DNA from 2 places in the Streptomyces sp. NPDC002825 genome. Region 1 is predicted to be linked to the other one. Evidence: riboswitches for the same ligand, from Rfam matches in the RefSeq annotation. Region 1 holds a riboswitch; the other holds the start of a gene.
The links. Region 1 has a riboswitch for ZMP and ZTP ahead of ABT041_RS06140 (bifunctional 5,10-methylenetetrahydrofolate dehydrogenase/5,10-methenyltetrahydrofolate cyclohydrolase). Riboswitches for the same ligand answer to the same signal wherever they lie in the genome.
Positions count from the first base shown of each region.

Region 2: another riboswitch for ZMP and ZTP. It lies ahead of glyA (serine hydroxymethyltransferase); the one in region 1 lies ahead of ABT041_RS06140 (bifunctional 5,10-methylenetetrahydrofolate dehydrogenase/5,10-methenyltetrahydrofolate cyclohydrolase).

Region 1 is NZ_JBEOVH010000003.1:310,506-314,905, reverse strand. It holds gene exaC (acetaldehyde dehydrogenase ExaC) at 1-499, opposite strand, end outside; gene ABT041_RS06145 (GAF domain-containing protein) at 542-1,834, opposite strand; ZMP/ZTP riboswitch at 1,969-2,074, shown strand; gene ABT041_RS06140 (bifunctional 5,10-methylenetetrahydrofolate dehydrogenase/5,10-methenyltetrahydrofolate cyclohydrolase) at 2,103-2,957, shown strand; gene ABT041_RS06135 (SWF or SNF family helicase) at 3,127-4,400, opposite strand, start outside.
Region 2 is NZ_JBEOVH010000028.1:37,557-41,956, forward strand. It holds gene ABT041_RS29235 (glutathionylspermidine synthase family protein) at 1-366, shown strand, start outside; gene ABT041_RS29240 (hypothetical protein) at 373-573, opposite strand; gene rocD (ornithine--oxo-acid transaminase) at 891-2,096, opposite strand; ZMP/ZTP riboswitch at 2,220-2,310, shown strand; gene glyA (serine hydroxymethyltransferase) at 2,375-3,643, shown strand; gene ABT041_RS29255 (serine hydrolase domain-containing protein) at 3,966-4,400, opposite strand, start outside.

The sequences.
Region 1 (4,400 bases):
AGTTCCACGGGATGATCTGCGCGACGACACCCAGCGGCTCGTGGAAGTGGTACGCCACGGTGTCGTCGTCGATCTCGCTCAGCGCGCCCTCCTGGGCCCGCAGTGCCCCCGCGAAGTAGCGGAAGTGGTCGATCGCGAGCGGGATGTCCGCGGCCAGTGTCTCCCGGACCGGCTTGCCGTTGTCCCAGGTCTCGGCGACCGCGAGCGCCTCCAGGTTCTGTTCCATGCGGTCCGCGATCCGCAGCAGGACCTGCGCCCGTTCCGCCGGCGCCGTCCGCCCCCACGCCGGGGCCGCAGCGTGCGCCGCGTCGAGGGCGCGCTCCACGTCCTCGGCGGTGCCGCGCGCGACCTCCGTGAAGGGGCGACCGTCGACCGGGCTGGGGTTCTCGAAGTAGCGCCCGGCCGCGGGAGCGACGTACTCGCCACCGATCCAGTGGTCGTAGCGAGCCTGGTACGACATGAGCGCGCCCTCGGTGCCGGGTGCGGCGTAACGGGTCATGGATGGCCTCCCTGGGACGCGCCGGCCGTCCCTGGCCGGCGCTCACGCCCGAGTGTGGAGACCCGTACGTTGCAAGCCCGTTGCACCGGCGGACAGTTCCGCCTCCAGGGAGTCGAGCCTCGCCCGTACGGGAGGAAGCTGGGGCGCCGGTACGGCCGCGCACAGCGCCCGCCAGACCACCACGTCCTCCTCGCCCCACGCGCTGTACGCCCAGTCCGCGAGCAGCCCCGGATCGCCCCGGTCGACCAGCGCGGCCCGCAGCCGGTCCGCGAGCCGTTCCCGCAGCCGTACGACCCCGGGCGCGGTCGACGCCGGAAGCAGCGGCCCCGCGTAGTCCCCGGCCGCCGCCGCGACGGCCCCCGAGGCGAGCCGACGGTCGACCGTCGCGAAGTCCGCGTCCACCGCCCCCGCGAGGCGGTACGGACGTGAGCGCAGCGCGTCGGGACCCAGCAGCGCGCGCAGCCGGGACAGCTCCGCCCGCAGCGTCACCGGTGTCACCGACTCGTCCTCGTACAGGAGCGTGAGGAGTTCGTCCCCGCCCACGCCCTCCGGGCGGTGCGCGAGGACCACCAGGATCTCGCTGTGCCGGCGGCTCAGCCGCAGCCGCCGCCCGCCCACCGTCAGCACCGCCTCGTCCCGGCCCAGCGCCGACAGCCGGAGCCGCCCCGGGTCCGGAGCCGGCCCGAGCAGCGCCAGCTGGGACTCCGCCGCCCGTGCCACCGCCTGGACGAAGCCGAGGCTGTGCGGATGCGCGAGCCGCTCCCCGCCGGTGATGTCGACCGCGCCGAGCACCCGCCCCGTGTGCGGGTCGTGCACCGGGGCCGCGGCGCAGGTCCAGGCCCGCACCGAGCGCCGGAAGTGCTCCGCGGAGACCACCTGGACGGGACGGTCGACGGCCAGGGCCGTACCCGGCGCGTTCGTCCCGACCGCGGCCTCCGACCAACGGGCCCCGGCCACGAAGTTCATGCCGCGGGCCTTGCGCAGGGTGCCCTGATGGCCCTCGACCCAGAGCATCCGCCCGGCCGCGTCGCAGACCGCCAGGAGATGCTCCCCGTCCGTCGCGTAGGCCCCCATCAGCTCCCGGATCACCGGCATCGCCGCGGACAGGGGATGTTCCTCCCGGTACGCGGCCAGCTCGTCCTCGTCCAGTTCGACCCCCGCCTCCCCGTCGCGGCTCACGCGCGCGCGTACCGACCGGCGCCAGGACGCGGCCACCAGCGGGCGGGCCTCCCGGCCGTGCGGGTCGGCCTCCGCGCCCGGGCCGACGCCCTCTGCCGGATCCACCACCGGGGCCCGCCCCGTCCGTTGTTCCCCGGCCACCCACGCATCGTTCAACTCGGCCTCCTCGTCGAGGTCGTCCCGGCCCGTCGCGCTCATCGTGGTGCGCCCGCGGGCCGCCGACAAGCCACCCCGCAGCACGGCATATGCACCCTGTCCGGGAGCGGCCCCCCACTCCTCACGTAGAGTGGGGCCCGGGCCGTGACTGGCGCTTGAGGTGGATCACCACCGGGGAGCGGCCCGGCGGGGCGTCCCTGTGACGCGACCGTGTCGATGCCGTGCGCCTGGGCGAACCACCTGTCACAGACGACGCCCAGGAGTTGCCATGTCCACCAGCACCGCCACCCTCATGGACGGCACGGCCCTCGCCCGCCGCACGGTCGAGGAGACCGCCGCCCGAGCCGCCGAGATCACCCGCCGCACCGGCGTCACGCCGTGCCTCGCGACCGTTCTGGTCGGCGCGGACCCGGCCTCCGTCACGTACGTGAAGATGAAGCAGAACCGCTGCGCGAAGGCCGGAATCCGCTCCAAGCACGTCGAGCTGCCCGCCGAGACGACCACCGAGGAGCTCGTCGCCGCCATCACCGCCCTGTCCGAGGACCCCGAGGTCCACGGCATCCTGCTGCAGCACCCGGTCGGGCCGCACATCGACGAGCGCGCCGCCTTCGAGGCCATCGCCCCCGAGAAGGACGTCGACGGCGTCACCATGGCCTCCTTCGCGGCCATGGGCTTCGGCCTGCCCGGCTTCGTCTCCTGCACGCCCGGCGGCATCATGCGCCTCCTCGACGCGTACGACGTCGAACTCAGCGGCAAGCGCGCGGTCGTCGTCGGCCGCAGCGCCATCCTCGGCAAGCCCGCCGGCCTGCTCCTCCTCGGCCGCGACGCCACCGTCACCTACTGCCACTCCCGCACCCAGGACCTCTCCTCGGTCGTCCGCGAGGCCGACGTCCTCGTCGCCGCCGTCGGCAAGCCGAACTTCATCAAGGGCGAGGACATCAAGCCGGGCGCCGTCGTCATCGACGCCGGCTACAACCCGGGCAACATCGGCGACGTCGACTTCGCCTCGGCCGCCGAGCGCGCCTCCCTCATCACGCCGGTCCCCGGCGGCGTCGGCCCGATGACCATCGCCGTGCTGCTCGCCCAGACGGTCGAGGGTGCGGAGCGCCAGCTCGGCCTGTAGGCAGCTGTACCGGGCGCGGGCTGTGACGGGGCGGCCACTCGGACCGGCGGCGCCGGTGCCGGTGGCGGGGTGGGCGCCGACGCCGGGGGGGAGCGGTGGTAACGGGGGAGCGTGTCGCCGCCCCCCCCGGCGTGCCGCGCCCACCCGGGCTGCCGGCCCACCGCCAACCTCAGCCCCCGGCTCCCGTAGCGCCCCCGGCGAGTGCCGTCGCCAGGGCCGCCGACGGGTCACGGTCCGCCGGGCCGGCCGGGGACCAGCGGGCCCCCGCCTTCAGGTACGGCCACCAGCGCCCGTCCTCGCCCAGCCGCAGCTGCGCCTCCGCGCCCACGACCGTCCACCGCGCGCCGCCCGCGCGCCGCAGCACCGGCCGCTCGTCGTCCGCCCAGGCCCCGGCGAGCCGGACCCCGGCCGGGTCGAGCGCCTCCGCGTCCGGCGTCCACTCCTCCTCCAGTACGGCGAGGGCGGCCGCGCCCCCGAACCGCCACGCGCGCGTGGCCAGGTCCAGCTCCGTCCGCGACCTGCCCGAACCGGAGGCGAGGCGCTCCGCGATCCGGGGCACGGGAGCGCCCGCCGCGAGCCGGACCGCGTCCTGACCGGTGGTCAGATGAGTCTCGGTCGGGTCCGTCACCGCCTCGTGCGCGCCGCCCGCACCCAGGACCGCGCCGAGCAGCCGGCACGCGCGCGTCGCCGCGTCCTGGGCGAGGAACTCGAGGGCCGCCGGATCGACCCCCGGCTCCGGGGGAGTGTCCGTGTCCAGGGACGGCGACCGCCCCGGCGCGGCCGGGAGCACCGGAGGGGCGGGCAGCGGCGGTACGAGGAACCCCGCCGCGAACACCTCCTCGGCCGACACGCCGGGCATGCCCCCGGCTTCCTCGAACCGGCCGCCGGCCTCCTCCCCGTCACCCGCGGACGGCGCGGCGGCCCGTGCCGTACTGCGCTCCTGGAGCTGCTCCAGGAGCGTCCGCTCGCCGCGCCCCCGCATCAGCAGGAGGACGAACGGGTCCTCGTCGAGGAGGCGCGCGACCTGGTAGCAGAGCGCCGCCGTGTGCGGGCAGTGGTCCCACGCCTCGCAGCCGCACTCCGGGTCGAGATCCCCGATGCCCGGCAGCAGGTCGAGCCCGGCCGCCGCCGCGTCCTCCACCAGGTGCGGCGGCATGTCGCGGTCGAGGAGCGCGGCGATGTGGCCCGCGCTGTCGACGGCGAGGTCGAGGAGCCGCTCCCACTGCTCCTCCGAGAACTCCCGCACCAGCACGTCGGCGCGGTACGCCGTGCCGTCGCGGTCCTTGACCAGGGCCGTGATGCGGCCGGGACGGACCGAGACGGCGCCCACCGCCCCCGCGCGCGCGTGGCGGCGTCCCGCCTTGAGCAGCTGCTCTCCGCCGAGCGCGGAGTCCTCCAGGGCCTTCAGCCACGCCCGTCCCCACCAGGTGCGGGTGAACCCGC
Region 2 (4,400 bases), on a different contig from region 1:
ATGCTGCTCTCCAACAAGGCGCTCCTCGCGATCCTGTGGGAGCTGAACCCGGGCCACCCCAACCTGCTGCCCGCCTATCTCGACGGCCCGCGCGAGCTGGCCTCGACGGCCGGCTGGGTCGCCAAGCCGCTGCTCGGCCGCGAGGGCGCGGGCGTCACCCTGCACGAGGCCGGTACGGAGCCCTTCGTACGGGACGGGGAGGCCTGCTGCTACCAGGAGCTGGCCCCGCTGCCCGACTTCGACGGCAACCGGGTGGTGCTCGGCGCGTGGGTCGTCGAGGACGAGGCGGCGGGGCTCGGCATCCGGGAGTCGGCGGGGCTCGTCACCGACGAGTACGCCCGCTTCCTCCCGCACGTGATCCTCTAGGACCCGTCAGATCTTCACCACGGTGACGGCCGGGCCGCAGAGCAGCGTCAGATCCTCCGGATCCGGGGTCAGGACGGTGACCGGGCCCGCCGCGCGGCGCGCGACCGCCGCCAGGACGGCATCGATCGCGTACTTGTGGCCGTGCAGGCCCTGCTCCCGCAGGAGCACGGCGGCCTCGTCGCTCACGGACCGGGTGACGTCGTGCACGTCGATGCGGGACAGGACCCATTGGATGCGCGCCGGGTGGACCCGCTCGTAGTCCGCCCCCAGACGGGTCGTTGTCGATCTCGAAGTCGGCCACGATCTCCCGTTGCCGCTCCATGGCGAGTCGATGCTCCAGCGCCTCCGCGACGTACGCGGAGAAACCGCCGGCCCCGACACGGCTGCGCACGCTCTCGGCGAGCTCCTCGGGCAGGCTGATCGAGTACTTCTTGCTACCGCTCATGCACCCGATCGTTCTGTCGATGCCCCCCTCGCAGGCGGTTTCCAACCGCACCACCAGGGGAGCCCGGCGTTCCCGACGCTCAGTCCGACAGAACCCCCCTCAACTGCTCCAGACCCCAGTCCAGGTCCTCCTTCGAGATGACCAGCGGCGGAGCGATCCGGATCGTCGAACCGTGCGTGTCCTTCACCAGCACCCCGCGCTCCATCAGCCGCTCCGAGATCTGCCGGCCCGTCCCCTTCGACGGCACGATGTCGACGCCCGCCCACAGCCCGCGCCCGCGCACCGCCTCCACCGCGCCGCCGCCCACGAGCAGCCCCAGCTCCGCGTGGAGGTGCTCGCCCAGCTCCGCCGCCCGCTCCTGGAACTCGCCCGTCCGCAGCATCGCGATCACCTCCAGGGCCACCGCGCAGGCCAGCGGGTTCCCGCCGAACGTCGACCCGTGCTCACCCGGCCGGAAGACCCCGAGCACGTCACGGTCGGCCACCACCGCCGACACCGGCACCACCCCGCCGCCCAGCGCCTTCCCCAGGATGTACACGTCCGGCACCACCCCCTCGTGCTCGCACGCGAACGTCCGCCCCGTCCGGCCCAGACCCGACTGGATCTCGTCCGCCATGAACAGCACGTTCCGCCGGCGCGTCAGCTCCCGCACCCCCGCCAGATAGCCGGCCGGCGGGACCAGGACCCCCGCCTCGCCCTGGATCGGTTCGAGCAGCACCGCCACCGTGTTCTCGGTGACCGCCGCCTCCATCGCCGTCAGGTCCCCGTACGGCACGATCTCGAACCCCGGCGTGTACGGCCCGAAGTGGTCCCGCGCCTCGTGGTCCGTCGAGAAGCTCACGATCGTCGTCGTCCGGCCGTGGAAGTTGTTCGCCGCCACCACGATCTTCGCGTGCCCGTCCGGCACGCCCTTCACCTCGTACCCCCACTTCCGGGCGGTCTTCACGGCCGTCTCGACCGCCTCCGCCCCCGTGTTCATCGGCAGCACGGCCTCCTTCCCGCACAGCTCCGCCAGCTGCGTGCAGAAGTCGGCGAACCGGTCGTGGTGGAAGGCGCGCGAGGTCAGCGTCACCCGCTCCAGCTGCGCCTTCGCCGCGTCGATCAGACGCCGGTTGCCGTGCCCGAAGTTGAGCGCCGAGTACCCGGCGAGCATGTCGAGATAGCGACGGCCCTCGACATCGGTCATCCAGGCACCGTCCGCCGAGGCGACGACGACCGGAAGGGGGTGGTAGTTGTGAGCGCTGTGCGCGTCCGCGGAAGCGATCGCGTCTTCTGTCCTCGACACGGGATCTCCGTTCGTCCTGCGGCTCGGGGGGTGGCTCGTCCCCAGGGGGCTGTGGCCCCTTTCTTATCGTCGCTCGGATGCCGGACGGGGAAACCTCGGCGACGGCACGCCAGCTACCCTGGAAACACGCACGGCGACTGGCGTACGGGGAAGCGACCCCGGGGGAGCCGTGCGCGCTCCACCACACGAGGTGCCGCTCGCCTGGGCATCACGGGCCCCTGGTCCCGTGCGCACCTCCGCCCCGGGACCGTTCCGCCGAACGCCCGGAGGACACCACCATGACCATCCCGCAGCACCACCCCGCACTCGCCTCGGCCGACCCCGAGCTCGCCGCCCTCGTCGGCGCCGAGGAACGGCTCCAGGCCGAGACCCTGCGCCTCATCCCCAGCGAGAACTACGTCTCCGCCGCCGTCCTCGAGGCCTCCGGCACCGTCCTCCAGAACAAGTACAGCGAGGGCTACCCCGGCCGCCGCTACTACGAGGGCCAGCAGAACATCGACCAGGTCGAGACGCTCGCCATCGAGCGCGCCAAGGCCCTCTTCGGTGTCGACCACGCCAACGTCCAGCCCTACTCGGGCTCCCCGGCCAACCTCGCCGTCTACCTCGCCTTCGCGCAGCCCGGTGACACGGTCATGGGCATGGCCCTGCCCATGGGCGGCCACCTCACCCACGGCTGGGGCGTCTCCGCCACCGGCAAGTGGTTCCGGGGCGTCCAGTACGGCGTACGCCACGACACCGGGCGCATCGACTTCGACGAGGTCCGCGAGCTCGCCCTCAAGGAGCGCCCGAAGATCATCTTCTGTGGCGGCACCGCGCTGCCCCGCACCATCGACTTCGCCGCCTTCGGCGAGATCGCCCGTGAGTCCGGCGCCGTCCTCGTCGCCGACGTCGCCCACATCGCCGGCCTCGTCGCGGGCGGCGCGCACCCGTCCCCGGTCGGGCACGTGGACGTCATCTCCACGACCACCCACAAGACCCTCCGCGGGCCGCGCGGCGCGATGCTCATGTCCACCGAGGAGCACGCCAAGGCCCTCGACAAGGCCGTCTTCCCCGGCCTCCAGGGCGGCCCGCACAACCAGACCACCGCCGCCATCGCCGTCGCCCTCCGCGAGGCCTCCCAGCCGTCGTTCCGCGACTACGCCCACGCCGTCGTCGCCAACGCCAGGGCCCTCGCCGAGGCGCTCCTCGCGCGCGGCTTCGATCTGGTCTCCGGCGGCACCGACAACCACCTGATCCTGATCGACCTCACCCCGAAGCAGGTCCCGGGCAAGATCGCCGCGAAGGCCCTCGACCGGGCCGGAATCGTCGTCAACTACAACACCGTCCCCTACGACCCGCGGAAGCCCTTCGACCCCTCCGGCATCCGCATCGGCACCCCGTCCCTCACCTCCCGCGGCCTCACCCCGGGCCACATGGACCAGGTCGCCGAGTGGATCGACCGCGCCGTCACCGCGGCGGGCACCGGCGACGAGGACACCCTCGCCGCCGTCCGCGCGGAGGTCGCCGACCTGATGGCCGCCTACCCGGCCCCGGGCCTCCCGGTCTGACCGGCGGCTGTCCGGCCCCGGGCCTCCCGGTCTGACCGGCGGCTGTCCGGCCCGGGGTTTTCCGGTCTGGCCGGCGGCTGTCCGGCCCGGGGTTTTCCGGTCTGGCCGGCGGCTGTCCGGCCCGGGGTTTTCCGGTCTGACCGGCGGCTGTCCGGCCCGGGGTCTTCCGGTCTGACCGACGGCCGTCCGGCCCCGGGCCTCCCGGTCTGACCGGCGGCTGTCCGGCCCGGGGTTTTCCGGTCTGACCGACGGCCGTCCGGCCCCGGGCCTCCCGCTCTGGCCGGCCGCTACCCGGCCCCGGCCCTCCCCGTCTGACCGGCCGCTACCCGCCCACGGCCTCGCGGATCAAGGCCGCGAGGTCCTCGGCATGGGTGTCGTCCGCGCCCGCGTTCAGCCGGTTGCGGGTGAAGGCGAACGCGAGTCCGCGCGCGGGATCGGCGAAGGCGGTGCTGCCGCCGCTGCCGTTGTGGCCGAACGCGGTGGGCTCGCCGCCCGTCTCGGGCCGTTCGAGGAAGTAGCCGAGGCCCTTGGGGATGGGGGCGCCGAGGATCCGGTCCGGTTCGCGGGTCTGCGGCGCGTACAGCAGCGGCAGCCGCTCGGCGGGGACCAGCCGGACCCCGTCGACCTCGCCGAGCAGCGCCGCGTACATACGGGCCACGGCGCGTGCGCTCAGGGTCGCGGCGGCCGGGGCGTCGGCCCTCAGGTAGTCGGAGCGGTTGGCGAGCCGCGCGCAGGGCCACACGCCGGGGTTCGGCAC